DNA from 4 places in the Roseibium sp. SCP14 genome. Region 2 is predicted to be linked to each of the others. Evidence: predicted binding sites of a transcription regulator. Region 2 holds the regulator's gene; each other region holds the start of a gene.

Region 1 (7,329 bases), on a different contig from region 2:
CATCATGTTGCTGGTCACCCCGATCCTCGTCTGGAACGTCTATAACGCCCGGAAGGAGATGCGCTGATGGGTGGCATCGCTGGACATAAATCCGCTCTGACCTGGGCCGTTCACATCTCCGTCGCCTTGCTCGTGGTGTTGTGGCTGTTTCCCACGGTCGGTCTGTTCGTCTCGTCGTTCCGCACGGCGGATCAGATTTCAAGCTCAGGCTGGTGGGCCGCACTCACGCCCTCGGAGCAGAACAAGGTCTACCGGGCAGCTGATCCGGATGACCACAGGGTTGCTGAAGGTGACGGTTTTGTCGTTACCGGTAACATCTTTGAGGATGCGCCACGGGAAATTCGAGCCTGGGGTGTTTCATCCAGAAATGTCGCCGCATTCCAGCCCGGTGACACAGCCGAAATGAAGGGCGGTGAAACCGTAACGATGCAGCCTGATGGCAGCTACGTCTGGCGCGGTAACGACAAGCAGCTTTCCGGGCGTGGCCAAAGGATTTTCGTCACTGCGACGGTACCGCCCGAGTTCACTGCAGACAACTACAAGACAATCCTGTTTTCCGGCACTGGTCAGGACAATATGGCCAAGGCGTTCTTCAACACGCTGACGGTGACCATCCCGGCAACGATCATTCCGATCGTCGTTGCAGCCTTTGCGGCATATGCGTTGGCATGGATGGAGTTTCCCGGGCGGGCGTTGCTCATCGCAGCCGTTGTTGCCCTGCTGGTCGTCCCCCTTCAATTGGCGCTTATTCCGCTTTTGCGCCTGCATCTGGGGATCGGTATCGGCAAGGGGTATCTTGGAGTCTGGCTTGCCCATACCGCGTTCGGGATGCCACTCGCGGTTTATCTTCTCAGGAATTACATGGTCGGGCTGCCCAGGGACATCATCGAGAACGCCAAGGTGGATGGGGCGACGGATTTTCAGATCTTCACGCGTATCATCCTGCCGCTCAGTTTTCCTGCCCTCGCTTCCTTTGCGATTTTCCAGTTCCTTTGGACCTGGAACGATCTGCTGGTGGCGAAGGTGTTCCTGATCGACGCGACCGGCTCGACCACCGTAATGACCAACCAGATCGTTGAACTGTTGGGAACCCGTGGCGGCAACTGGGAAATTCTGGCGACGGCCGCTTTCGTTTCCATTGCCGTGCCCCTCTTCGTCTTCTTTGCGATGCAGAGGTATCTGGTGCGTGGTCTGCTTGCCGGATCGGTCAAATAACATGAACAGAATAAACATTGGGGAGCAGCCCGCATGACTTCGTTGTCCCTTAAGGATGTCAGCAAGTCCTATGGTCCGGTTGAAGTTCTGAGGAACATCGATCTGGAAATCGAAGAAGGCGAGCTGATCGTTTTCGTTGGACCCTCGGGCTGCGGGAAGTCGACGCTTTTGCGCATGATTGCCGGTCTGGAAAAAATAACAGGCGGCACGCTCGAGATCGATGGCACCGTGGTAAACGATGTGCCGCCGGCGCAGCGTGGAATTGCAATGGTCTTCCAGTCCTACGCGCTTTACCCGCACATGACCGTTTATGACAACATGGCCTTCGCGCTCAGACTTGCGCACAAGTCAAAAGACGAGATCGACAAGGCCGTCAGGAGTGCGGCGGAAACGCTTCAGCTGACGCATTTGCTCGACCGATTGCCGAAGGCGCTTTCAGGCGGTCAGCGTCAGCGTGTTGCCATTGGCAGGGCCATCGTACGAGACCCGAAGGTCTTCCTGTTCGATGAACCGCTTTCCAATCTGGATGCTGCCTTGCGTGTTGCAACGCGGATCGAAATTGCGCAGCTGAAGGAAAGCATGCCGGAAAGCACCATGATCTACGTCACGCATGATCAGGTGGAAGCCATGACGCTGGCCACTCGGATCGTCGTGCTCCATGGCGGAGACGTCGAACAGTTCGGGAAACCGCTTGAGCTTTACGAACGCCCGGCAAATACCTTTGTTGCCCAGTTCATCGGCTCCCCGGCCATGAACCTGATCGAGGCCAAGGTTACCGCAACTGGTGAAAGAACCTCGGTTCAAATGGCCGATGGCGGTCATGCGGACGTACCGATTGCATCCCGCGAGAGCGATCTTGGCACGGCGGTCAAGCTTGGAGTGCGCCCTGAGGATCTCACGGTCACCGAGAGCGATGATTACCTCGTTTCAGCGGAGGTGGAGATCGTCGAAGCACTTGGGGAGACAACGGTTCTCTATTTCAAGGCCGAGAATGGCGACCCGTCCCTGATCGCCAAGCTGCCTGGCATCAACAAAATCGAAAAACACACCACGGTTCGCATGACAGCGGCATCGGACAAGCTGCATCTCTTCGACAATGAGGGCAAATCGTTCCTTTATCGGTAAGCCGGTGAGGAGCTGTTATCGGTTTTTCCCGAACATTCTCTTCTTCATCCCGGACGCGGCAAAGCCGGGATCCGGGATTGGTGAGCCGAGGGCGTCAGAAGCGTGAGTGCCTCCCCGATCCCGGCACGTGCTTCGTTTGACCGGGATGATGGGGAGCGGGTTTCAGCGATGACAGCAAGAGACACTCGTCTTTGTCATCCCGCTTTTGTGGCAGCCAGGGCCAGGGCTGGGATCCAGGAAATGCCGCGCTCCGATTTTCAGGTCAGATCGAACGCGGGCATCCGACCTTCGAGGGCAAAACCGCTGCAGCTGCCGGCCCATCTTGGTCTAACACCGCGTGTCCATCAATCCGGTGAAGTGAACCGATCAGGCCGCATCTCCAAATCTGGAGATAAATTGCTAAGGTATCATTTGGTCAATGCCGCGAGTTCCATGCTTTTGATTTCAAGGAAGTGGTGCTCGATCAAAGCATAGGGCATGCGCTTGGCTCAGAAGAAAGGAAAGTCAAAAGCCATCATCGCTGTTGCTCGTAAGATTGCGATTGTGATGCATCGAATGTGGCTCTCCGGAGAAGCTTTTCATTTCAAATTAGAGTCTCCTAACTCCAACGCCCTTGGCTGGTTGAGGCGTCGTGCCTCATCCAGCGACGAGGGGCTCAGGTGAGTCCGGCACGCCCCCTGTACACGGCCAGTCCGAAACGGATCACTGTGCCGCAAATCAGTACGTGCAATCAGCGTGGACGGCCTATTCTGTATCGAAGCCCAACTTGGAGCACTTTGTGTGACTCCGGATAGAAGCCTGATGCGGACGAAAGGCAGAGTGATCGTCACCCGAATGGGACAAGACCCGCAAGTGCTGCTTGCGGCATCGGCGGGGCTTGGTCGGAAGACAGTTTACTGTCTGAAGATAGAGCGCGGTCGCGTAAACACGTGGCTGCCACAGAACCCAAAACGCGAGGTTCTTTACCTCACCAACTATCTTTCAAAATCGAAAGTTAGATTTGAGCAAACACTATTCCTCTACTTCCTGCCCGATTGACCATTCTGCACGCCGCCTAGATTCGACAACGCATAACAATCGTGATTTCAATCACATCGTAAGTCGCCCTGTAGTTGCACAGTTGGTAGATAGATTTTCAAGTACATAATTCTAGACAGGAACAAGAATGTTCATCACAAATATCAACACAAGGTCTCTTTTCCGCTGTGTGCTTCTTGCGATCTTGATTGGAGCGACTCCAGCAGCAGCAGAACCCCTCGATGTCACCATTTACGAAAATGGTGGCGACGGACAGATGGCGGAATGTACACTTGAGCAGGTAGCAGGTCTCAAAGCGAACGGAGACGGATTTCTCGCCGTTCGCACTGGACCAGGTTCGAATTACCGGAAAATCGACCAACTCCACAACGGTGACTATGTACTCGTTTACGATGGTTCGCACTTCCCTTGGGTGGGCGTCCTGTATGGACATGGGCAAGAAGTGCTGAATAGCAACACGGGCTGCGGGTTCGTTGGTGAAGGCAAACGTCCGCTACCCTATCCAGGGAAAAAGGGCTGGATTCACAGCAATTGGCTGCAGTCTGTTGCGGGTTAGGAGAAGCACCAGTGTTTGAAAAACGAATTCAAAAATCTAGACTTAGGGCGTTCAACGTGAAGCCGTACGTATTAAGCATCTTCCTACTCACAACAGCAACCAACTCCGCACTAGCGGAAGGCAAGGTAACACACCCTCTTCCGGGCGATCCCTTAATCGACTTTCGAATTGACAACTGTGATGCAACAAGAGGATTTGCAAGTATTCGGTACGCCACAGATAAGGGGCCCATCGTTGCGTTGAGTGACCTTTGTATTGATGAAGAAAAAGGCACGATAACATCAGTAGAAACTCGTGAAGGCTTCACTTTGGTGGAGAAAAGTAGACACGGAAAGACCTTTGAGGTCATCGATTCAGACGAAGTTCAAGGGCTACGCACAAAAGTGCAACTAATCGAATCGGAATGCGTAGTAGATGATCCAGATGATGTTTTCACCACAAATCATTTTTTTGCATCTAAAGACAAATTTCGAATTCCTAGTGACTATGGCGCCAATATGTTGGGTTACACTATTCCGTCGTTCTCAAACAAACCGAAGAAATCTGCGGAAGAAGCGGTACCAATGACGCTAATATATGCCTCTCAAACTCACCTTCCGCAGAAAACTACTGAGAAACTTCTGGGTGTCGGAGGTCAATTTCGCGGCCAACTTTCTGTTTCTGGAAACTCCGGTGTTTTTACAATTACCGAAGGCGCTGGTGTCACAGTGGGCGATGCAGGTGGCACAATCAAACTGAAGTTTCGCGAAAATGGTGAGGTTATGATGTCAGGTCAGCTCACTGCGAAGAACCAGAGATTAGCTGGTCACGAACCAGGCGAATGGATCACCATGACTGCGGAAATTCCCTATATGCGTGGGCACTTGCTGGGCGCAGAAGGTGATCAAATTTATGGCTTTGGAATTGCCGATGGCAGTTTCGTCGATACCGAAGGGCACACCCATCAGTTCCGTGCGCAAGTCCGATTTGAAACATGCTTGTTCTAAGCGAATTCAAAACGTTTTTTGATCCCGTGCCGCATCGCCCCACAACAGCAAATCGGACGAGAAACTTCCGGAGATCAATTCGGAAAATCAATTTGCTGTTTCAAAGGCAACTCCGCTTGCTTCTAGTTTAGGAACAAAGAATGCGAAAACTCATACTGATATGCGCTCTGTTCGCTGCAACGAGCGCTCAGGCCGGCGAAACGGTGAAATGCAATGAACATGGAGCCGTCGTTACTCTGGAAGATGGGACCATTCTTTATTTAGGAAAAAACTGCGACGCGGCTCGAAAGGGCGGTGGAACGGGAAATTGGTGGAACGCAGCTTCATTCCTGGGTGTCGAGATTGACGGCAAAGCATATATGGTAGCGGAAGGCAGCGGAATTGACTGTCTTCCTTACTGCGTAAACCCGTTTTGAAGCGCCTATGTTTCGGGATATTTTCGGCCATCCAAGCAATAGACCTGGCTTTGCGAAAGATCTGACAATTCGGGTTCCTTTCGGACCTATACGGCACATCCAACCGAAGTCCCCATTGAGAAGAAGGCTTGATAAGTCCGAGGCCACAGCTTGACAGCCGGAATTCGATTATAGAAGTGCATGACCCGCATGACTGTGGCGAGTGGCATTGGCGCCTTCCACCCGGGTATGCATTTCGATGTGGCCGAAGTCGAATTCCATCTCGATTTCAAACGCATCGCCTTTCTCGAAGGCGCGTTTCAGCCGTTGAGGCGCAGTGCCAGACCGTTCGGCGCCAGCAGCAGGTTTTTCCCCGCCTTGGTTGGTCTTGATGCCGGAATGCATGGCTGTCCCGGTACCGGCCGAAACGGGGGCCTGTGCATTGACGTTGTAGATCTTCGACAGGGCCAGGTGCGGGAAAGCCTCGTGCGGCAGAACTTCTCGTCGCCGTACCCGCTGTTTTGCCGGCCTTGAAACAGGCGTGTTGCATAATTGGTGCCGACGCCGTTCCCGTCCGAGATCAGGATGATCACGTTTTTCGCCTTGTTGGTGTTCGGCCTGCGCGGCGGTGAACCAGTCATTGTCCTGTTGCGGCAAGGCGTCCTGGGCAAAGGCAACGGTACCGGTCAGGGTCAGCGCCAGTGCCGAGCTAACAATCGTTTTCATGACGTCTCCAATGATGAGCGGGGAAACCCGGGTCCTATTCAGAAATGCCGTGTGACAGCTGGCTGACGGTTTAATGAAGAAATCAGGTGCGTAATTTTATTACATTACTTCTATTTGCCGGCTGCTGGATATGAAGGCAGTGCCGAAATCGAATATTTTTTGCTCTCGGCAAGACCGGAACTCTTCGCAAATGCTCTATCCGGTTAAGTTCTCTCCCGGCCTACGGAAATGAAGAGCATGCGCCTAAAGGTTGCTGCGATGCAGCACAAAAAGTTCCGGTTTTATTGCCGTTTGAGCCGAATTTGTCGTTTCCAAATTCGAAAACTGTCATATCATTTTCATATGAACGTCGAATAACGTTCATATGAAAATGTTTTATCAGGCTTCGAAGTTGATTGTTTTCGAGTCAACACGAAGCCGTCGGTAGCAATCTGCGTTCGGCCTCGTCTGGAGCAAGAGAACTGGTGTCGGGTCATAAACACATGCTTGGTCAAATAGATATTTCGAAACGTCAGGCTGAAATCGCCGACCTGGTCCAGAAGTCGGGTTTCGCGTCGGTCGAGGAACTGGCGGACCGTTTTGAAGTGACGACCCAGACCATCCGCCGGGATGTCAATGGTCTGTGTGAACTGGGGATCCTTCGGCGCACGCATGGCGGGGTCGAGCCACCGGCGCCTGCCTCCAACATTCATTACTCCACCCGGCAGATTCTGAACCTTCCCGAGAAGCAGCTGATTGCAACCCTGGTCGCGGACAAGATCGACAACAATCAGTCTCTTGCCTTTTCGATCGGAACGACGCCGGAAATCGTCATGCAGGCGCTGACGGCGCATGAGAAGCTGGCGATTTTCACCAACAACCTCAATGTCGCCTTTACAGCGTCAATCAATCCCTCCTATCAGGTAACCATCGCCGGTGGCCGCTTGCGCCACGGCGACCGCGACATCCTGGGTTCTGCGGCACAGGCGTTTTTCTCCAACTACAAGGTGGATATCGGCATTTTCGGTGTGGCCGGTGTCGATGAAGACGGAACGCTGCTGGACTTTCATGAAGACGAGGTCGCGGCGAGGCAATCGATACTGGCGAATTGCCGGAAGTCCTATCTTGTTCTTGATCACAGCAAGTTCGGCCGAAGTGCACATGTGCGCGGCGGCAAGTTGAGTGATGTCGATGCCATCTTCACCGACCGTCCCGTGCCACCGACATTCTTGTCCAGCCTGGAGGGCACCAACACCCAGGTTCACATCGCCGGAGACGAAGGGCGGTCGAAATGACCGGTGGAATGCTG
Region 2 (7,329 bases):
AACGCACGAATGACATGGCAGAGGCATGCGGCGGCGCGACCGTGAAAACGTTGTGATGGACAGCAAGTGCTTCGGTAAGCGTCTCGAACCCGGTCCGGATAAGTCGGCGAGCGCGCTCAACCAGCGCGGTTCTTGCCGGTTCCCCCAAGGCTGCTTCGGCAAGTTTCATGGACATGACGCTGGTTGCCACCGATGCATACTCGTGGCGTCGCCAGCAAGCGGTGATCGCGTCCTGCGGCCCGACAAGCCAGCCGAGCCTCAATCCAGGCAACCCGTAGGCCTTGCTGGTTGAGTTCAGAACCATCACCTTGTCGTAGCTTCCCCAGAAGCTGGCAGTCGCTTCGTCAGTGTTACGCTCAGTGCCGATATAAACCTCATCAGCGACGATCCAGGCCCCAACCTTGGCGGCAGCGGCGATGATGCCTTCGCGCTCCCTTGCGCTCAGCACGCGCCCTGTCGGATTGTTCGGGTTGATGACATGGACCACCTTCGTCGTCTCGTCCACCGCTGCCATGACAGCGGCCGGATCTATCGCCCAGCCATTGTCAGGATCCATGTCGACATAACGTACTTCCACACCGCGGTTGCGCACATCACCGGTCAGCTGTTCATAAATCGGCCTGAACGCCACCATGCTGTCGCCAGGCTCAAGCAATGTGTTTGCAATAAGCGTGTTTGCTTCTGTCGCCCCGACCGTCACAAGGATGTTGTCCGGAGTGGATCCGGGGTACATCGCCGAAATCTTCTCGCGCAGTAACGTGGTACCGTTGACTTGCGGATAGTCGAGCATGGTGTTCCACAAGACATCGGGATCCAGACCGGCCAGTTCGACCAGCTCCTTCAGCGTCATGGGATGCACACCGCTTTCGGAGTAGTTGTATTTTACGCCATGCTCCAGCTCGGACAGAAACTGTTCAACGTCAAACGGGTGAAACATTGGTTTTCCTCTCTCGTTCCTACGCAAGGCGTCGTTCAATCGCCGAATAGGACAGTGTCAGGATCATCGCCAGCGCGAGGTAGATCACTCCCGCTGCAATGAAGGATTCAAAGGGGGCAAAGTGCAGCGATGACAGTTTGCGGGCGATACCGGTTAGATCCATGATCGATATGGTACTCGCCAGAGCGGTGCCCTTGAGCATCAAGATCGTCTCGTTGCTGTAAGCCGGCAGCGCAACGCGCAGCGCCTGCGGGCCAAGGATCAGGCGTGCGATCTGCGGCCAGGAAAAGCCGTAGGCTTCGGCCGCCTCGATCTGCCCGCGCTCGACGCCGAGGATACCTCCGCGCATGATTTCAGATGTGAACGCCGCTGAATTCAGTCCGAGCGCCAGAACTGCACAGAACCAGGCCTCCCGCAACAGCGGCCATGCAAAGCTCGAGCGAACAACCTCAAACTGCCCCAGGCCGTAGTAGATCGCGAACAGCTGTACCAGGAGCGGAGTACCCCGAAAAAACAGCACGTAGAAGTCGGCTGCCTGAGCAACACCCGGCACGCGGCGCATCCGTGCCCAGCAAAGCAAAGCTCCGAAAACAAGCCCTATTGCAAGGCTGCAGATCAGAATGCTCAAGGTAACCGGCAACCCTGCCAGAAACTTGGGAATGAAGGATAGCAGAAGTTCCCAGTTCATCAGCTTGCCTCCTTCAGTGCAAACCGGGCTTCAACCCGCTTGAACAGCCGTTCGGAGACAAAGGACACACAGAGATAGATCAGGGCGGCTACCGCATAGAAAGTAAAGGGACGATGGGTCGCTCCCGCGGCAACACCCGCCTGCCGCATCAGCTCGGCAACCGCCGTGAGCGAGACGAGCGCCGTATCCTTCAGCATCACCAGCCAGATGTTCCCCATGGCGGGCAGCGCAACGCGCAGCAGTTGCGGCAATTCGATCAGGGTAAAACGCTTCACCGGCCCAAAGCCGTAGGCATCGGCCGCTTCCAACTGTCCCTTGGGAATGCTGTTGGCCGCTCCTCTGAAAGCCTCGGCCGCATAGGCGGTTGCGATCACTGCGAGGGCGAACACACCGAGCGCAAAACCGCTCAGATTGATCCTTTGCGTATACCCAAGGCTGGCGGCAACGGACTGGATGATCGTGCCGGTGCCGAAGAAGAAGAGATAAAGAACCAGAAGTTCCGGAACGCCGCGAAAAACCGTGACATAGCTCACCGCAATGTAACGAGAGATGGTCCCGCGACGCCGGAAAAGCATAAGCAACAGCCCGAAAAAGAGCCCGGCTGCAAACGCAAGAACGGCAAGGGCCAGTGTGGTGGCCAGGCCGGAGAGGAGTTCGTCCCCCCATCCCGATTTGCCGAATGAAAGCAATTCAAGCATTGCCTGTCGCCCTTGCCCATCTTTCCTGAAGAGGCCGTCACCTTGCCGTGACCTGCCTCTTCACCCTTTGAGAACCGATACGCCGTTGGATATTACGGCGTAACGTCGTAGCCGAACCACTTGTCCGAAACCTTGGCGATCGTGCCATCGGCCAGAAGCTCTGCGATCGCCGTGTCGATCTTGGCTTTCAGTTCCTCATTCCCCTTGCCAATTCCCAGACCGATACCATCACCGAGCTGCGGATATTCGGCATAGGTCAGCAACGGGCCGAACATTGTCAGATTGGCGTCCTTATCCGCCCCGCTGAACTCATCCCATGCAGAAACTTCCATGATGGCTGCATCGATGCGACCCGTCTTCAGATCAGCGATGATCTGGTCAGCCTGCTGGTAGGTTTTGACATCGGCAGACGGGAAATGCTCACTGACGACACGCTCAAAGATCGTGGAGCCCTGCACGCCAACGGCCTTGCCTTCAAGCGAAGCCTGAAGCTGAGCCTTGTCCGTGAGTTCGCCAAATCCGTCACCGATCGAACCGAAAGAGGCTGGTGCCTGGGCGTATGCAGTCGAAAAATCGATGCTCTTCTTGCGCTCTTCCGTGATGGAAATTGCGGACATGATCAGGTCGTACTGGCCTGCAACAAGCGCCGGCAGGAGACCGTCATAGGCCTGATTGGTCCATTTGCATTCCATCTCGATTTTCGCGCAGATCGCGTTGCCTACATCAAGGTCAAAGCCAAGCATTTCGCCAGACGAGTTCACCGACTCCCAAGGCGGATAGTCCGCACTTGTCGCGATGCGCAGCGTCTCGGCCTTGGCAGGCAGGACGGTAAAAGCAGCCACGGCTGCGGCAACAACCAGTTTCTTCATTTCATTCCTCCTCATACTCACATTACCGACGCCAAAAACTGAGCGGCCCGTTCCGTTTTTGGGGCGCCAAATACCTCTTCCGGCGTTCCGCTTTCAGCCACCCGCCCTTTGTCGAGAAAGATCACCCGGTCAGATACATTGCGGGCAAATCCCATTTCGTGTGTCACCATGAGCATCGTGTTGCCCGCGGCAGCCAATTCTTCGATGACCTTCAGCACTTCTCCGACCAGCTCCGGATCAAGAGCCGAGGTCGGTTCGTCAAAGAGAAGAGCCTGCGGCTCCATCGCCAAAGCTCGAGCAATCGCTGCGCGCTGCTGCTGACCGCCGGACAACTGATGAGGATAGAAGTTCATTCGCTCGGCGAGACCGACGCGGGCCAACAGTTCTTCTGCCCGCTCGTTGGCTTCGGCTCGCGATTTTCCAAGCACGTGGACCGGAGCGATTGCCACGTTGTCGCGAACGCTGATATGCCGCCACAGATTGAAACTCTGGAACACCATTGGCAAAGAAGTTCGGAGCGCGCGGACCTCCCGCGTTACTTTCAGCCCATGTGCGTTGCAGGCAAAGGCGACTGGCTTACCATCCAGCTTGATCTCGCCTCCGTCCGGGACTTCCAGCAGATTGAGGCAGCGCAGGAACGTGCTTTTTCCCGATCCCGAAGATCCGATGATCGTGATCACCTGCCCCTGCTCGGCTGTCAGCGAGACGTCATGGAGAACGCGCAGCGACCCAAACGATTTGCTCAGGTTCTGAACCGACAAGCGAGGTGTTGCAGCTGACATGTGATACCTAACTGAACCGTGTTGAAAGGCAGGCATTTGACCTGAAGCGAATTATCTCAGCGAGCGTCCGCTTCGACCGACTTCAATCCGGACCAGACAGACTTGGCGATGGCCGCATCCTGAACGGCCACACCTGTGAGATCGGCAATCGTGATGGCCTCGTCCGCACGAGCCAGCTTGTTCTCAAGCAGAACCTGCCCGAGCGTGATCAGCCGATCGGACGAAATGTCACCGGATGCAATCGCGTTGGCGGTCTCACCGTGTTCTATACATTGAGCGAGGGAATCGACGATCACATGCGACGCTCTTGCAAAGAGCGCTGTGTCGAGTTCCTGCTTCCCGGGAGAGTCTGCGCCAACCGCCACGATGTGAATGCCGGGCCGAACAAACTCGGACTTGACGATTGCTTCGCGCGACGCAGTTGCCGTGACGATGACATCCGCATCGGCGCACAGCGCTTCCACACTTTCTGCCATCGTGACCGCAATACCATCAAGCTCCGCAGCAAGCTCCTGAACCAGCGTTGCTGCCTTTTCTTCGGAGCGCCCCCAGACAGCAACCCGGGTGAAGCCGAGAAGTTTGCAATAGAGCTGTGCTTGCAGGCGGGCCTGGATGCCGGTCCCGATCACACCGAGCGCCTTGGCACCTTGCCGCGCGCCCATGCGGCCTGCAATGACGCCCGCAAGTGCCGTGCGCAAATCGGTCAATGCACCTTCATCCTGCAGGATTGCCAAGGGAGTTCCGGTTCGCGCGGAAATGACGGCCATGAAACCGTTGCTGGAAGACAGTCCCTGTTCCGGATTGTCGTAGAATCCGGTGGCCAGCTTGACGGTAAAAACATCGTCTTCACCCACGTGTGCGCATTTGATGTGGCACTCGCCATTTGCCTTTGGAAACGCCAGATGGGTAACCGGCGCGACCTGAGCCTCGTCCCGAGCGAAAGACCTGAAGCCTTCTTCAATCTCCGCAAGTACAGCGCGCTCGTCGATCTGCGCCAATATTTCCTGCTTATTCACCAGCCGCATCTGCATCTCTCTGTCAGAACGTCACCCAATTCGAGACCCATTTTGCCGGGTCGCTTCAGCGTTATGGACAAATTGTCTAATTTAGAATATTTTGTCAACACTCATTCTGAAACGCTCATTTCGAGGCAGCCGAGAGACAGAAAAATGATGGTTGAGCTGGACGAGATTCATGCTGCGCAACAACGGATAGCGGGCCATGTGCGGCCCACTCCCCTGCGCAAATCTCATGCCCTGTCGACGGAGCTGAACGCGTCGATTTGGCTGAAGATGGAAACGATGCATGACACCGGCGCCTTCAAGTTGCGCGGTGCGGCCAACAAGCTCCTGTCTCTTGATGAATCTCAGAAATCACGCGGTGTCATCACCGTATCGAGCGGCAATCACGGCCGTGCCGTCGCCTATATGGCGAGGCAATTGAACATTCGTGCCGTCGTCTGTGTTACCGAGATCATTCCACCTGAAAAAATCAGTGGCCTGCACGACTTCGACGCGGACGTGATCGTTCATGGACAGACACAGGACGACGCGGACGCGGAAGCGCGGCGTATCGCGGAACGCGACGGCCTGCTCTTTGTGTCGCCCTTCGACGATCCTCATGTCATCGCCGGTCAAGGTACGATCGGACTTGAGCTGCTGGCCGACCGACCGGATCTTGATATCGTCTTCGTTCAGTTGAGCGGCGGAGGGCTCATGGCCGGGACTGCCAAGGCACTGAAGAGCCTCAAGCCCGATATTACGATCATAGGCGTTTCGCTTGAGCACGGAGCCGCCATGATCGAAAGCATCAAGGCGGGGCACATCGTTGAAGTCGACGAAAAACCCTCTATCGCCGATGCCCTTCCCGGCCCGATCCCGGCAGACAATCAATACACCTTCGAAATGTGCAGGGAACTGGTGGACGACTTTGTTCAAGTGCCGGAGAGCGACATTCTCGAAGCGATGAAGTTCGTTCTCACAAGGGAAAAATGTCTGGTGGAAGGCGGTGCAGCATCGGGGGTTGCCGCCATGAGGCGGTATGGCTCGCAGCTTGAAGGGAAAAAAGCCGCAACTCTTCTCACCGGGAACAACATCTCTCTTGATCGAGCGTTGTCGGCGTTCGGGCTCAAGGATGTGCAGCAAACAGAAACGTTCTGGATAAGCTGACCGGAGCGGTCATGTCGCCGGACAACCAGTTCGGGCAGGTGGCTACTCCACCCTCCCGATGTTCTCAGCTGTAATCAGCTTGCGATTGAAAACTGATCGTTGAATGCGTAGCCGGCGCCCCGCACCGTGCGGATCGGATCCTTGGCTTTGCCCTTGTTGAGCGCCTTGCGGAGCCGGCCGACATGCACGTCGACGGTACGTTCATCGACATAGACATCGTGGCCCCATACGCCATCAAGAAGCTGCTCTCTGGAAAACACCCGTCCCGGAGACGTCATCAGGAATTCCAGAAGGCGGAACTCGGTCGGCCCCAGATGTATTTCCTTGGCACTCCGGCGGACGCGATGGGTTTCCCGGTCAAGCTCGATATCGCCGGATCGCAGCATTGTGGAAACAACTTCCGGGCTTGCCCGGCGAAGGATCGCACGGACACGCGCCATCAGTTCCGGGACTGAAAACGGCTTGACGACGTAGTCATCGGCTCCTGTTGAAAGACCGCGAATGCGCTCTGCTTCTTCTCCACGGGCGGTCAGCATGATGACCGGCAGCCGCTCCGTATCTTCCCGGGCACGCAGCCGGCGGCACAGTTCAATGCCGGACAAACCAGGCAACATCCAGTCCAGAAGAAGGAGGTCGGGCTGGCTTTCCCGCAACCGGATTTCAGCCTCATCTCCGCGAACGCAAGACTCGACCGAGTACCCTTCCGCTTCCAGATTGTATCTCAGAAGAAGGCTGAGTGGTTCTTCGTCCTCAACGATAAGCACCTTCGGCATACGTTCTCGCTCCAGTTTCGGCAGCAGCCGCTGCCGTGCCGGTCACCAAATTCCAACCGGGTTCAAGCTATCAGACGGCGTCGGTCGTCTCGTCCTGTTTCGCGCGGTCTTCCGGCAAACGATCACCTGTCACCATGTAGAAGACGTTTTCAGCAATATTGGTCGCGTGATCACCGATACGCTCGATGTTCTTTGCGCAAAAGAGAAGATGGACACACTGAGTGATGACGCGAGGGTCTTCCATCATGTAGGTCAGCAGTTCGCGGAAGAGCGACGTGTAGATCGCATCAATTTCGGCATCGGCTTCCTGAACGCGCTTCGCGGCTTCCGCATCCTTGCGGGTATAGGCATCCAGCACCTGCTTCAGCTGCGCCAGGGCCAGTTCGGTCATGTGCTCCACGCCGATAGCCAGTT
Region 3 (7,329 bases), 570 kb from region 2:
CTGGTTTGCTCGCTTTCGAGCTCCGCGATGATTTCCCTGGTACGGGCATCCACACGGGCACGGATCTGACGGGTGAGCGGAAACCCGTCGGTGTGCGATCGGCCATAGGACAGATTGAAGTCGTGGAAAATGACGCTGCGTGGCGGCATCAGTTGATGCTGAAGCATGGTTTCCAGCTTGTCGAACGCCTTTGCAAGGCGGGCTTCGAGCGTTTGCGCCTGCGTATATTCATCCCAGAGCGAAAGCAGGTCCTGTGCCATGTCGGAGGGAAGAGAGCTGCAAAGCACCTGGAAATCGTGCCTTTCGCGCTCCTGTCGATCATCTCCCGGGTTCTGCTCAGGGGCGGGAATGTCTCCGGAAATGGCTTCGCCGAGGTCGTGGATCAGGCTGAGCTTCAGAAGCCTCAGGATATCGACCTCGCCAAGTTCCTTTTCGAATACAAGGATCATGAGTGCCAGCCGCCAACTGTGTTCGGCCGTACTTTCTCTCCGGCCGTTCCGGGTTGAACCTGAGCGAAGCGTGTCCTTCAGCTGTTCGGCTGCCTGGAGAAACCCCAGGAGACCGGACAATCTCATGTCGTCTGCTTCCAGGGCGACGGAAGCTGTGTCTGTTTTAGTCATGCCGTCCAGTTTAGCGGGCATCCACCGGTGCTGCGATGGCATGAATATTTTATGCGGGAGCCGGAATTACGCCGCCGGTTCATCCCGAACCAGCCGCGCAAACCGTCCATCGGAGAGGGGAAGGCGAGAGATGCGAATTCGGCTTTGCGGAATCGTCAATTCGGCGAATTCCGCCCGCTCCGTCTCATAGACAACGTCCGGTCCAAGCGGTTCGAACCATCCGTGCTCAGACAACTGATGCTCAACGGTTCGGATGCTCTCAGAAGCAAAACGCCACAGCGGGCGATCCATCAGTTCCGAAGTCGGAATACGCCAGTTGACGGTTCTTGCGGGAGAGGCCGCCAACAGTCTGTGGGTCAGGTCGCAGACAAGGTGCACGGGCATAGAGGCCTGGGTGACAAGGTCAAGCAGCGCCCTGTCCGCGGCGGTTTCCGGTCGCGCGCGCAAGAGCTGCGTGATCTTGAGCCGGTCCGCTCCATTTGGCTGCGCATCACCGCTTTCCCAACGGGAAATCCGGCTCTGGGAAACACCCAGATCGCGGGCAAGGGTTTCCTGCTTGATGCGATTCAGCACGCGCCATCTGCGTAGGGAAGGGCCCAGACTGGTTTCAAGGACTGCGGTTTCTGTCGGCATGGCGCAATTGTAGCGACAAAATTCACAAAGGGGGAGTCGTCAAGGTGTGTTGCGACTGTGGAGATCCTGCCAGGACTACCTGCCCGAAGTCCCCGATGGAACCGGATGTGTCCGGATTGCGAAGTCGATCCGGGAGCAAGGTTAGAAGGGAAAAAACAGTGGAATCACAAGTGTCGCCATCGCCGCGAAAATGAAATTGAGCGGCAGACCGATGACCAGAAAGTCCCTGAACTTGTACCCGCCAGCCCCGTAGACGAAAGTGTTGGTCTGATATCCGATCGGGGTTGCAAAACTGGCCGAAGCCGCAAACATCACGGCAATTATAAAGGGACGGGCGTCGAAGCCCAGTTCCAGTGCCAGGTCAATGACGATCGGACCGACGAGAACGGCAACCGCATTGTTGCTCACCATTTCTGTCAACACGCTGGTCAGAACATAGACCGCCGCCAGAACAGCCAATGGACCGACACCTTCGACAAGCCTTACGGCGGTTTCGACAACGATTTCGGCTGCACCGGTCGTCTCCATACCCTGACTGAGCCCCAGAAGACCGAAAATCAGCAGCAGAATGCGCCAGTCGATCGCCTCGACGGCGTCCTTCGGGTCGATGCATTTGGTAAGCATCACCACCACCGCCCCGATGACGGAAAGTCCGGCGATGGGCATCACGTTCAGGGCGGCCAAACCGATCACGCTCAAGATGACTGCGACCGAGATCGGAGCCCTGCGCCTGCGCATCGCCGGTTCGGAAGGCTGGGAAAGGTTGATGATTTTTCCATCTTTCAGGAGGCGCTCGATACCTTCTGCCGGTCCCTCGAGCAAAACCGTATCGCCGAGCTGCAATTGGATACTGTCGGTTCTGGACGTGATGTTCTCGTCCTTCCGATGAACGGCAAGGACATAGACCCCGTATTTTCTTCTTATTCCAAGGTCGCCCAAAGGGCGGCCAATGAGGGTCGACCGGGGTCCGACACCGGCTTCAAGCAGCAAGGTCGAATCGTCCGTCACCGGCTCCAGACTGGTGTCTTCCAGCTCTCTGAACGCGACCTGCCGATTGTCCTTCAGTCCCAGGATTTCGCCTGTATCGGACTGGATCACGATGCGGTCGCCTGCCTGCAGGGTAATGCGGTCCAATTGCCTGCGCATGGACAGACCATTCCGCACCACATCCAGAATGGTGACGCTTCCCGGGTCGAAGGGCAATGACGAACTCGGTTTCCCGATGTAGCGGGATCGGGGCGGAACCACGAGCCTGGAGACGAACGCCCGCTTGCCTTCCTGGGCGAGAAGATTGGCAAGGGAGGTACGGTCCGGCAACAGAAATCTGCTTGCGATAACCATGTAGACCATGCCGACGGCCGCGAGGATCAACCCCGGAAGGGTCATTTCGAACATGGATACCGGTGCCAGGCCACTATCGGTCGCGACGTCACTCATCAAAATGTTGGTGGAGGTTCCGACAAGCGTCAGTGTGCCGCCGAAAATCGCTGAAAATGACAAGGGGATCAGGAAACGCGAGGGCGACAGCCCGAGGCCTGCGGCAATCGATATCATGACGGGTGTCATCAGGATGACGACGGGCGTGTTGTTCATGAACGCAGAGGCAAGCATAGTACCGATCATCATGATCAGTATGGCTCGCAGGAAAGAACCTTTGGCCTGCTTCTGCAACAGATCACCCAGATACGCCAGCACGCCCGTTCGCTCCAGGGCAGCGGAAATGATGAACATCATCGCGATGGTGATAGGGGCACTGGAACTGAAAACGCTCAGGAAGTCCCGTGTCTGAATGATGCCGGTTGCAAGAAGGGCGGCAGAGGCTGAAAGTGCAATGACTTCCGGCGGATAGAATTCCTTGAAAAAACTGATGAAGACGACGCCAATCAATACAAAGACGAAAATCTGCTCAAAAGTCATATTTCCGATTTCCGTTGGGCGTTGACCTGTGCTGTCTGCAACGAGATTTGCAGAACCGGCCACAAGTTGCAATTCCCGTCTTCTCCTCTTCGTGGGACCTGTCCATTCATGGCTGCGCCTGATCACGTCACCATTGGGATCTGTCCTATCCGCTGGTTGCCGAACCGGTGGCGCTACGGAAATGCGACGTCACTCGGCACCTTCCTGGATGGGCTGAAAGGTCCCTTGTGACCAGAGAAACGAGCAAACCACGGAGCCGGAAAAGGTCGCGTGACAGCCTGACGGACTGATCAGCGGTATTTTTCGATAAAAGCATCAATTGGCAATTGCCGAAAATCCGGAAGACGCGCCTTCAGTTGCTCATGGGACCAATCCCACCAGGAGATGTCCATCAACGCCTCTTCCTGCTTTTCCGTAAAACGCCGCTTTATCGGCTTGGCGGCAACACCACCAACAACCGTGTAGGGAGCGACATCTTTCGAGACGACCGCTCCCGCGGCGACGATGGCACCGGTGCCGATCGTGACCCCGGCCAGAACTGTAACGTTGTGACCGATCCAGACATCATGGCCGATGGTGACCCAATCGTCCTTTCGCCATTGAAAGAAGCCGGTATCGTCGTCGCCCAGGCCGTAGGCAGCCGCTCTATAGGTGAAATGATGCTGGGATGCCCGCCAGGTGGCGTGGTTGCCCGGATTGATCCGCACCCGTCGGGCAATCGAACAGAACTTGCCGATTGTTGACCAGACGACATCGCCTTCCTGCACGACGTATGAATAGTCGCCCATCTGGCTTTCACGCATTTCCGTGCGTGCTCCGACTTCGGTCCAGACACCCAACTCACAGTTCTGGACATTTGCTTCCGGATGAATATTCGGTGCTTCGGTAAGGCAATGCTTTTGGACAGGAGAGGACATGGAGGCTCCATCGGGAAGGAAAGTGATCGCGGCCGTGTTTAACGGGTGCCGAGTGAAGGCCGGTGACGGTTTGGTGACGGTATTATGACTGTATCCAGTTCTTGTAGCTGTGTGATTGTAGAAAGACGGAAAAAAATCGACCGAAAATACACCATCCTCCAAAGCACTACTGCCACAGTACTGCGTTACGGCTTTGGGTAGTGCCCAGTGTTCGAAGGCTTTGAATCAAAATGGCAATTCTTGAAATTCAGATCAAAGCGGCGTGAGTGCTGATCGGGACCTTCATGGAACCGTCATAAATCTTTGATCTTCCATACAAAAACCTGTCATCTGACTGTAATCGTCCGATGGCTCTTGTCGCCCAGCACTTCGAACAAACACGGACAGGGCTGGCGGGTGATTCAGTTTCAGGACGTCACAAAAACCTTCGGGACAAGGACTGCGGTCAACAAGGTCGGTTTCAACATCGACAAGCCGCAGATGGTCGGGATTATCGGCCGATCCGGGGCAGGCAAATCAACACTTTTGCGCATGATCAACCGGCTGACACCGGCAACTTCCGGTCAGATTCTGTTCAAGGGGCAGGACATCCTCGGCCTCAAGGGCGGAATGATGCGCCGCTGGCAGCGCGACTGCGCCATGGTGTTTCAGCAGTTCAATCTCGTTCCGCGCCTCGATGTGGTTACCAACGTCATGCTTGGTCGCCTCAACGGCCACGGCACTATGAAAAGCCTCTTCAACATCTTCAGCGCCGGCGATGTCAACGATGCGCTCGTTGCACTTGATCGCCTGGGAATCGTTCAGGAAGCGGCCAAGCGCGCAGAAGAACTTTCCGGCGGCCAGCAGCAGCGGGTCGCGATTGCCCGCGCGCTGATGCAGGACCCGTACATGATACTGGCGGATGAGCCGATCGCGTCCCTTGATCCGATGAACGCCAAGATCGTCATGGACGCGCTGCGGGAAATCCACGAGCGCGACAACAAGGTGGTTATCTGCAATCTGCACACGCTCGACACGGCGCGTGCCTATTGTGACCGTGTCATTGGCATGCGCGACGGCTTTCTTGTTTTTGACGGAAAGCCCGAAGAGCTGACCACAGCGGCCGCCCGTGAAATCTACGGTGCCGACGAAAGTTTCAACGAGGCAGCCACTTCCACTGCCATCGACACCGGCCAGACCGGTTCTCAAGAATCCGCCGGTGCGATGACCCCGGCGGCAGCAGCGGTTTGAGCCGCTCGTGCACCCTTTAAACGTCATCAGATTCAGACTCTCGGGGAGTGTCCCAAATGAAATTCGTTTCCAAAGTTGCTGCGCTTGCTGCCGTCAGCACGATCGCTCTGAACGCTTCGATCGCCGGTGCTTCAGAAATCACCGAGTTCCGCATTGGTATTCTGGGCGGTGAAAACGCTTCTGACCGTCTGCGCGCCTACGAGTGCCTGGAACAGAAAACCGCCGACCTGCTCGGTGTTCCGGTCAAGCTCTTCGCTCCGGCCGACTATAACGGCGTTATCGAAGGTCTGCTTGGTGGCAACCTTGACATGGCCTGGCTTGGTGCATCCAGCTACGCAAAAGTTTACCTGACCGATCCGGAAGCCGTTGATCCGGTTCTGGTAAAGGTGAACGTCGATGGCGGCTATGGCTACTACTCCATCGGTTTTGCCCGTGTCGACAACGAGATCAACTCTCTGGAAGACATGAAGGGCAAGGTATTCGGCTTCGGTGACCCGAACTCCACTTCCGGTTACCTGATCCCGTCCATTGCCATCCCGCAGGAAGGCTATTCCATGAAGCCGGGTGAGTATTTCGGTGATGTTGTCTTTACCGGTGGTCATGAGCAGACCATCGTTGCTGTATCCAACGGCGACATCGACGGCGGCGTGACCTGGGCTGACGGTCTTGGTGAGTGGGAAGACGGTTACAATTCCGGTGCCCTGCGCAAGGCTTCCGATGCAGGTCTCGTCGACATGACCGAGCTGCGCGAAATCTGGCGCTCTCCGGTGATCCCGGAAGGTCCGATCGTTCTGTCCAAGAAGTTGCCGGAAGACGTCAAGATCAAGATGACGGCTCTGATGGCATCCTTGAACTCCATGGACCCTGAGTGTGCTTACGGTGTTGCTGCCGGTGAAACCAAAGGCTTCATGCCGATCACACATGATGCCTATGTCAACATTGTTGAAGCCCGCAAGGCGAAGAACAAGAACTAATCGGTTCCTTTGAACCTCCGCGCGGGCCGGATTTCGGCCCGCGCTTTCAAATGACCTCCGTCAAAGGACATTGGTAATGGCTGTTGCCGCACTGGAGCAGGAAATCCTCTCCTTACGCAAACGCCGCCAGCTTTACTCCCTGATGGGATTGCTGCTGGTCGTTGCGGTTCTCGTCTCCGGATATTCCAAATCGAACGAAATGAATTCCGGCGGCTTCTTGCAGGGCCTGTCCAAGTTCTTCGACTACCCGGGCGAAATCGTCGCCGAGGCCTGGGAGGCCGGACCCGCCTTTTTCGGTCTTGTCCTGCAATTCGTGCCGGCGATGCTGGAAACGCTGAACATTGCGGCGGTCGCCACACTGCTGGGTGGTGCGATGGCCGTGGTGCTGGCCATGGCCTCAACTCGCAACGTTGACAGCTGGGGTCCGCTCATTCCGGTGGTCCGGCGCATGATGGACATCATGCGTGCATTTCCAGAGCTGATCATTGCCCTGTTTCTGATCTTTGTACTTGGGTCTAGCCCGGTGCCGGCCATGATCGCGGTGGCCTTTCATACCGCCGGTGCGCTGGGCAAACTCTTTTCCGAAGTGAATGAGAATATCGATCGCAAGCCGATTGAGGGGCTGTCAGCTTGCGGTGCCAACTGGCTGCAACGCATCCGCTACGCGGTCATGCCGCAAGTCGCGCCGAACTATCTCAGCTACTTCCTGCTGCGTCTTGAGATCAACGTGCGCGCCTCGGCCATTCTCGGGTTTGTAGGCGCCGGCGGTATTGGTCAGGAGCTGCGCCGCACGATTGGCTGGGGCCAGGGGGCGGGGGACGAAACAGCGGCGATTTTCGTGTTGCTGTTCGTCACTATCATGCTGATTGACCAATTGTCTTCTTATCTGCGCGGCAAACTTGTCGGCGCCGGACGGGCTCATTGAGGAATTTCGAAATGGCTGTCGACACGCTCAATGAACCTGCCTTCGACCGTAACACGGTCTTTGAAAACGTTCGCCGCCGCGCCTGGATGACGATTGGCGTCCCGGCAGCGGTC
Region 4 (7,329 bases), on a different contig from region 2:
AGGCGATCTTGCGAACATACTCGGGCACGGTCCAGGTTGCTTTCGATCCATCCGGAAAGGAGAGGGTAGTACCCGGAACGGCGAGATATTCGACGCCATTTTCGTCCACGATCAGTGCTTCGCCTTCGAGAATGAGAATCGTCTCGTCAAAAAAGTAATGCCAGACGAACTTTCCCGCCGTGCAGGACCAGTGATCGACAACGGTCCAGCTGTCTCCGATTTGAGACAGGTTCTTGCATTTGGCTTCGGGATTACCTTCAAGGATCCAGTCGGATTGATCGGCGACGGTTCAAGAGAAGTCTTGTCCAGGCGGGACTGTGAAAACTGTCCGCCAATTGCATGGGGTTGGGCTGCTCCCAGCGTCAGCAGCTGCAGTGTTTCCACCAAGGCCGCTTCTTCATGCCGAGGCGAATTTGTGTGTGTTCTGTGCCAGCTCACTATCCAGTCGTCATCAATGTTTCAGGTCATTGTGCATGGCCGGAATTGAAATGAACTTTAAGTGTTGCAGAACTTCCTTCTGAAATTGGGAGATGCCGGCCGATTTCTCCTGCTATCGCAAAGGAATAGTTAAGATAATGGCTAAAGCTGCCGGGAACTCGCCGACCTGTTTCTCCGCTATGTAGTGGAAAGACCAACCACTTTGTGCGATGGGCCGCTTGCATCCTTCAATGGCCCATGATAGGCACGCTCTCCGGTGTCAGTTGCCCCTCTGGCGGAACTGGTAGACGCGCGGGATTCAAAATCCCGTTCCTTCGGGAGTGCCGGTTCGATTCCGGCGGGGGGCACCATTTTCCTTGCACAATCTACGACCAACTGTGCCGAGCGTGTAATGCACCCGCAGGAATGCTCAAATGCGCCTGGTTTTGAGCGAATTTCCTTTTCGGAGTTGAGTTCAGGTATTGAAGTCTCGATGCTTCTGTCGATCGGAGATCGATTGCGATGAGTACCTTGTGTGCGGCATCGTGACGGCTTCATGAAATCTCCAGGTGACTTTTTGTGCCATCGCGGCTATGGGAAGCGCCATGATCAGACGCCTCTATGACTGGACTTTGTCCCTTGCTGCCGGACCGCGCGCGCCCGTTGCGCTGGGCTCCGTTTCCTTTGTTGAAAGTTCGGTCTTTCCGATCCCGCCGGACATTCTTTTGATCCCGATGGTCATCGCACGGCGCGAGCGCGCCTGGTGGTATGCGTTTCTGTGTACGCTGACATCGGTGGCAGGCGGTATTCTGGGTTATCTGATCGGCATGTTCCTGTTCGATCAGGTCGCCGAGCCCATTCTTTCCTTCTACGGAAAAATGGAAAAGTTCGATGAGTTCAGTGCGGTTTTCAATCACTGGGGCTGGTGGTTCGTCTTCATTGCAGGGCTGACACCGTTTCCATACAAGGTCATTACGATTGCCTCCGGGGTCGCTGGGCTCAGCCTGCCGGTGTTCATTCTGGCCAGTATAGTTTCGCGAGGCCTGCGCTTTTTCGTCGTCGCCGCACTGCTCTACTTTTTCGGCCCGCCGATCAAGGAATTCATCGAAAAACGCCTTGGCCTCATGTTCACCCTGTTCGTGGTGTTGCTGGTCGGTGCTTTTGTTCTTCTGCGGTATATTTAAAGAAATAGAGGTGATGTGATGTCTTCAGAGCGCGTGGCACGAAATCTGACCGTCCTGGGGTTCCTGGGGGGAACCGCGGCGATTGCCGCGGCCTGGGGATACCAGCTGATCGGCGGATATCTACCTTGCAAGCTCTGCCTCGAACAGCGCATCCCATATTACGTCGGATTGCCGCTTGCAGCTCTGGCTATCATCCTGATGATGCAGAAGAGGTTGGGGCTGGCCACCATCGTGCTCCTGACTGTTGCAGCAGTCTTTGCCTACGGGTCGGGATTGGGGATCTATCAGTCGGGTGCCGAATGGGGCTTCTGGGCTGGTCCAAACGACTGTGGAGGAGGGGGAGCAGCCCCGGCCTCTGCCGCCAACATGCTGCAGGCTCTGCAATCCACTCGCATCGTCAGCTGTACGGAAGCGAGTTGGCGCATGTTCGGCCTTTCCTTCGCCGGTTGGAACGCGGTGGCATCCGGCGGTGTCGCCCTGCTGGCGCTGATTTCAGCTTTTGTGTTGAATCGGCGTGAGAATGAAGCCACTTTAAACGCATGAGCGGATCAAAGCACCCAAAGGAAAAGCAGCGCGAAGAAGCGTTGAGAACCATCGACCGGGCACAGGCGGAAAGCGAGACCATAACCGGTTCGACATTCGTGCGCATGGCGGACCGTGCCAAGGATCACTTGAGCGCGGCTGACAAGGACGAAGAGGACCGGATCGAGGTCTGGGGGACCCGGATCGGCCGGATTGCAGGTGCCGTTTTTGCTGTCGGACTGGTGATTTACCTCGCCGTTACCTACCTGTAGGTAGGATTTTGCTGAAAAATGGGTCAAGGGAAGCAGTATGGCATCTGTTCAACCGATAAGCCGTAGCGACTGGTCTGAGCGCAAGGCGCCCGGTCTTGCCGATTTCGAGGCAATGGCGAGTGAGGTTCTGGCTGGACTGCCGGACGATGTTCTGCTTCGCTGCGGACATCTGCAGATCAGCCTTGCCGACTATGCGCCAGACGATGTACTTGATGCGCTGTCGATTGAAGACCCTCATGACCTTCTGGGATTGTTTGAAGGGCAGGGACTTGCACAGGGCGGTGATTCTGATCGAACCGGCCAGATGCCGAACCGGATCTGGTTGTTCCGAAGGCCGATCCTGGATTACTGGGCCGCCATGGACGATTCACTAGGCGACGTGGTTGCACATGTGCTGATCCACGAAATTGGCCATCACTTCGGCCTGTCCGATCAAGACATGGAAAGAATCGAGGCTGCCGCCGACCGCTAGGTCATGCGACAGCCTCGCCATTAAGAACCGTGTGGAAGCTTATTCAGCAGCTTCTTTTTGTGCGCGGACGATAGATTCAGAAATCAGTCTCTTGGCTGCTTCCATGCCCTCGACGCCGGTTACCTTGACCCATTTGCCCGGTTCCAGATCCTTGTAATGTTCAAAGAAGTGTTTCACCTGGGCGATGGTGATTTCCGGCAGGTCGGCAATATCGTTGATGTTGTCGTACCGCTTGGTCAGCTTGTGGGTCGGAACGGCGATGATCTTTTCGTCCTGGCCGGACTCGTCTTCCATCAGCAGAACGCCGATCGGACGGCAGTTCATGATGGCGCCGGGCACGACCGGGCGCTGGTTGACGACAATCACATCGATCGGGTCACCATCACCGCACAGGGTATGCGGAACGAAGCCGTAGTTCCCCGGGTAGCGCATCGGGGTGTAAAGGAAGCGGTCGACGTACATTGCGCCGGCATCCTTGTCCATTTCGTATTTGATCGGCTCGCCGCCCATCGACACCTCGATGATGACGTTGATGTCTTCCGGCGGGTTCTTGCCAATCGGCACAGCGTCGATACGCATCGCAAAACTCCTGTTGATCTTTGCGCCGTCTATCGCAATCCAGCCCGAGAAGTTCAAGCCTTTAATTTTTGCATTGCACCTAATTGATGAAAGTGTGTCTATGATGGCGGTCGCGGATTTGACGGGGTGCGTTCATGGGGAAATTCAACCTTTGCCAGAAATTGACCTTCCTGGCTTTTTCAGCTGTTTTGCTGGAAGTGCAGTGGGCAGAAGCTGAAGCGGCTGAAATAACCAGCACTTACACCAAGATCCGGCTTCAGGACTGCACGCAGACCGAAACAGCGTCTGAGGAAAGTACGTTTGGCGGGTCCTGGGAGTGTGCAGGTCTTCAAGGGCAGAAGGTTTATGTTGCGGAGGGCGATCTGCGCATGTTCGTTTCTTTCAGCCCTTCCGCAGCTCAGGAACCTGCGGCGACGCAAACTTTGCCGAATTTCAATACGATCAACGAGACTTTGGAGTGGCGCTTGCGGGACGGAGCAGCTTTTGCAACGATCCTTCGCTGGTTTCCAACCCTGGACGACAGCGGTAAGACCGGCAGTGTCCTGATTGTCACGCAGCTTGATCCGGGTGGAGCCACTTGTCAGATTGCCCGAATTGACGCCCAGGCCAACAAGAATGCCAACGTGCTTGCACGGAATGTCGCAGACAGGTTTGCCGGGCAGTTCGATTGTTCGAAAGGACCGCTGATCGAAGGGCTGCCCGGGATCCTGTACTAACCGGATGCCTGAAAAAGCTGGCGAACGATCGTAATCAGCATCAGGGAATGTTAGGCAACCAGGTGTAAATGGAGAGCTCCATGCGCCGTCCGCCAATTCTGTACCAGGATTTTGCCGACAGCTTACCCCCCATGGCCCGATAGAAGTTGCGTGCCGGCTGATTGTCGCTCAACACCTGGACAGCGAGACCGGCCATGTTCTTTGCTGCGAGAGTTTCGCGGACATTGGTGAAGAGTGTTCGCCCAAATCCAAGGCCCTGATATTCCGGCTTCAGGTACAGCTCGTAGATTTCTCCGTCCATGCCTGTGCCGCGCAGTCGGCACGGTCCGTAGGTCGCGTAGCCTGCCGGTACGTCGGCAATGCTCAAAATCCTGATGTTGACGCCGCGCGACAGCGCGCCGCGCCACCAGCCGATGCCTCTGCGCGAAACCATTTTCTGCAGGTCAACACCGTGCAGGACACCACGATAGGCGCCGAGCCAGGCTTCAGTGTGAATGCCTGCAAGCGCCTCGCAATCTGCGGTTCGGGCCGCACGGAGATCGATCAGGTCTGTAGTCATCCTGCAAAAAGGATACAGCAAGCGATGCGTCGGAAAAGAGGCATTCGTAACGGAAAATGTGAAAAGTGATCCGGCTGCGCAGTGGAATCGGCAAAACTCACGATGGCAATATCGGAAGGAAGCTGGAAATGAAAAGGGCCGGCATAGCGCCGGCCCTTCAGTTGCCCTGATGTTTGACTCATTAAATCTGGTTGACCTGTAAAAACCCCGGGGGGCTGGGGGGCTAATGCATTCCGCGGTCCCTACTGGTCACACCCATCAGGGTATGAGTTCAATATGGGTAGGCAAAATGGCTGGCCAAGGGCTGGAATAAGGCGAAATCATGGAATTTTACGCATTCTTTCTGGGCAACTTTCCGCTACGTTAACACTTTGGGTAATCTGCGGAAAATTTACTTGGCAAAAATACCGACCGGCTTTGGCAGAGCTTCCTTTCTTTGATTGCGGGCTTGCCATCCGCCCCAAAGGCGACGCATCATGACAGATAGGTGACATGGAAAATCCTTTGAACGGTTTTCCGGTCCGGGGCGAAACCGCAAACGAACATGGAGGCGGAATGAGCGAAGCCGATGACAGCGCGTTTCAACGCGGCGCGGGACTGAACCCGCTGCCGCAAAGCCAACCGGCTCCCCCCTCCAGACCCGTTGTTGCATTCAACAGACGCGAACTCGATACCATCTTAAGGCTCTATGGACGTATGGTTGCCGACGGCGAGTGGCGTGACTATGCAATGGATCTCCTTAAAGACAAGGCAGTGTTCTCAGTGTTCCGCCGATCTTCGGAAATGCCGCTCTACCGGATCGAAAAGGATCCGAAGCTCTCTCGTCGACAGGGAGCCTATTCGGTGGTCGCAGCCGGAGGTATGATCCTGAAACGGGGGCACGACCTGGCTCAGGTTCTGCGTGTCCTGGAAAAGAAAAAGCATTTGCGCCTGGTCGACGCCTGACGTTTCCAACGCAGTTCAAGTCAACAAAAAAGCCCCGCATTTCTGCGGGGCTTTTCGTGTTCGTATTTCTGCGTCTGCTTATTCGCGGTTGCCGAACAGCTGCAGCAGCATCAGGAACATGTTGATGAAGTCGAGGTAGAGACGCAGGGCGCCCATAACGGACTTCTTGGTGGCAACTTCGCCGCTGTCACCTTCGTAGTACATTTCCTTGATCTGCTGGGTGTCGTAGGCCGTCAGGCCGGCAAACACCAGAACACCGATCACGGAGATGGCGAACTGCAGCGCGGAAGACGCCAGGAAGATGTTCACGATCGCTGCAATGATGATGCCGATCAGGCCCATCATCAGGAACGAACCCCAACCGGACAGGTCTTTCTTGGTGGTGTAGCCGAAGATGCTAAGCGCACCGAAGGAAGCGGCGGTGATGAAGAACACGCGGGCGATCGAGGCTCCGGTATAGACCAGGAAGATCGACGACAGCGAAATGCCCATCACGGCCGAATAGACCAGGAACAGGGTACGTGCGGAGCTCGCGCTCATGGACTGAATGCGGAAAGACAGCCACATGACCATTCCAAGCGGTGCAAGCATGACAACCCATTTCAGCGGGCTGCCATAAAGCGTTACGCCGAGCTGCGTGAGCATCTGGCCGTTGCCAAGGCTCGCTACTGCAGCGCTCTGGTCGGTTGTCGTTGCCAGCATGGACGTAGCCAGGGCAAAGAAACCGGTCAGGGCGAGACCGATGGTCATGTAGTTGTAGACGCCGAGCATATAGCTGCGCAGGCCTTGATCGATGCCGGCCTCGGCGCGTGTGCCGGCGACTGTGTAAGCGCCTTGAGGTTGACGGTCAAAGGTCGACATGGTCGTGTGAATCCCCTTCTAGATTGGTTTTTGCATGCAAGATCACATGCAACACAACTCCCTCAACATATGGGAAAATGCGGACTTAAGCACAAGACGAGATTTCTGAAAAAATCGTAATCTTCATGCTATTGGCCGCATTATACGTCATTATGTTTAAAAACCCGGTATTATTTCATTGCTTTCAGGCGTGACGCGATCTGCCGGTCGCAGGTGCCACCCGGATTACGTACGATTTCTTCTGCCGCGAAATCAAGAATTTCCGTTTCCTTGTTGCGCATCTGCTCGACCGTTACGCCCGGCTTGAACCATTGAAGAACAGCATAGTCGCCTCCGGCGTCTGTCAGGAAGGCAATCGGCTTGCCGCCTTCAGTAATGCCCATGCGGCCGACGCGAACCTCCTCAATTGAGATATCACGGGCTTTTCCGTCAATGGTGATCTTGTTCTTGCCGACGTTGAGCTTCTTGAGCGTCGAACCGGAAGTCCCCACCCAGTTGCCGAAGAAACGCTTGCCTTTTTTCTCGACCGACAGGCACGAGTTTTCGAAGTTCGGTATGGAAAGCCGCACGGCAGAAACTTCGATTGGTTCCTGACCCTTTGCGGCAATGGTGTATTTCATGGAGTTTTCACCGGTCCGGTATACCCGGATCCCGACCGGAGTATAGCCGGAATCGCCAAGCGTCCGGGTGAAGAAGTCAAACTGGTTTTCGTCATTCGTTCCGGCGCGGCGATAGAGCCAGCGCTTCGGCAGGCCATCCTCGAACACCAACCAGTCACTGACGACCAGGCCGCGTGGACCGT

Evidence for each region. Region 2 encodes PhoB, which activates phosphate uptake and scavenging genes when phosphate is short. Its sites were predicted from a motif close to TGTCATNNANCTGTCAT; they were not measured.
Region 1: a site for PhoB is predicted at 6,093-6,109, ahead of ABLQ08_RS11100 (alkaline phosphatase). Genes of this name have one in related genera too.
Region 3: a site for PhoB is predicted at 4,150-4,166, ahead of ABLQ08_RS02230 (DapH/DapD/GlmU-related protein). Genes of this name have one in related genera too.
Region 4: a site for PhoB is predicted at 5,198-5,214, ahead of ABLQ08_RS24170 (DUF2794 domain-containing protein). Genes of this name have one in related genera too.

What each region holds. Positions count from the first base shown of each region.
Region 1 covers NZ_JBDZYH010000002.1:839,335-846,663, reverse strand. Annotated here, with positions in the region: gene ABLQ08_RS11130 (carbohydrate ABC transporter permease) at 1-67, shown strand, start outside; gene ABLQ08_RS11125 (carbohydrate ABC transporter permease) at 67-1,215, shown strand; gene ABLQ08_RS11120 (ABC transporter ATP-binding protein) at 1,249-2,340, shown strand; gene ABLQ08_RS11115 (transposase) at 2,509-2,814, shown strand; gene ABLQ08_RS11110 (SH3 domain-containing protein) at 3,506-3,934, shown strand; gene ABLQ08_RS11105 (hypothetical protein) at 3,946-4,920, shown strand; gene ABLQ08_RS11100 (alkaline phosphatase) at 5,505-6,041, opposite strand; gene ABLQ08_RS11095 (DeoR/GlpR family DNA-binding transcription regulator) at 6,524-7,315, shown strand; gene ABLQ08_RS11090 (ABC transporter ATP-binding protein) at 7,312-7,329, shown strand, end outside.
Region 2 covers NZ_JBDZYH010000001.1:1,049,885-1,057,213, forward strand. Annotated here, with positions in the region: gene ABLQ08_RS04790 (aminotransferase class I/II-fold pyridoxal phosphate-dependent enzyme) at 1-937, opposite strand, end outside; gene ABLQ08_RS04795 (ABC transporter permease) at 957-1,625, opposite strand; gene ABLQ08_RS04800 (ABC transporter permease) at 1,625-2,323, opposite strand; gene ABLQ08_RS04805 (transporter substrate-binding domain-containing protein) at 2,416-3,192, opposite strand; gene ABLQ08_RS04810 (amino acid ABC transporter ATP-binding protein) at 3,210-3,974, opposite strand; gene ABLQ08_RS04815 (ornithine cyclodeaminase family protein) at 4,031-4,999, opposite strand; gene ABLQ08_RS04820 (threonine ammonia-lyase) at 5,144-6,142, shown strand; gene phoB (phosphate regulon transcriptional regulator PhoB) at 6,217-6,915, opposite strand; gene phoU (phosphate signaling complex protein PhoU) at 6,986-7,329, opposite strand, start outside.
Region 3 covers NZ_JBDZYH010000001.1:480,910-488,238, reverse strand. Annotated here, with positions in the region: gene ABLQ08_RS02250 (HD domain-containing protein) at 1-620, opposite strand, end outside; gene ABLQ08_RS02245 (helix-turn-helix domain-containing protein) at 687-1,253, opposite strand; gene ABLQ08_RS02240 (SLC13 family permease) at 1,395-3,170, opposite strand; gene ABLQ08_RS02235 (hypothetical protein) at 3,279-3,401, shown strand; gene ABLQ08_RS02230 (DapH/DapD/GlmU-related protein) at 3,461-4,087, opposite strand; gene phnC (phosphonate ABC transporter ATP-binding protein) at 4,484-5,317, shown strand; gene phnD (phosphonate ABC transporter substrate-binding protein) at 5,374-6,291, shown strand; gene phnE (phosphonate ABC transporter, permease protein PhnE) at 6,368-7,216, shown strand; gene phnE (phosphonate ABC transporter, permease protein PhnE) at 7,228-7,329, shown strand, end outside.
Region 4 covers NZ_JBDZYH010000006.1:260,379-267,707, reverse strand. Annotated here, with positions in the region: gene ABLQ08_RS24215 (cupin domain-containing protein) at 1-220, opposite strand, end outside; tRNA gene ABLQ08_RS24210 (tRNA-Leu) at 704-788, shown strand; gene ABLQ08_RS24205 (YqaA family protein) at 1,023-1,601, shown strand; gene ABLQ08_RS24200 (disulfide bond formation protein B) at 1,620-2,144, shown strand; gene ABLQ08_RS24195 (hypothetical protein) at 2,141-2,395, shown strand; gene ABLQ08_RS24190 (metallopeptidase family protein) at 2,433-2,867, shown strand; gene ppa (inorganic diphosphatase) at 2,907-3,446, opposite strand; gene ABLQ08_RS24180 (hypothetical protein) at 3,581-4,162, shown strand; gene ABLQ08_RS24175 (GNAT family N-acetyltransferase) at 4,203-4,721, opposite strand; gene ABLQ08_RS24170 (DUF2794 domain-containing protein) at 5,277-5,666, shown strand; gene ABLQ08_RS24165 (Bax inhibitor-1/YccA family protein) at 5,745-6,527, opposite strand; gene ABLQ08_RS24160 (hypothetical protein) at 6,698-7,329, opposite strand, start outside.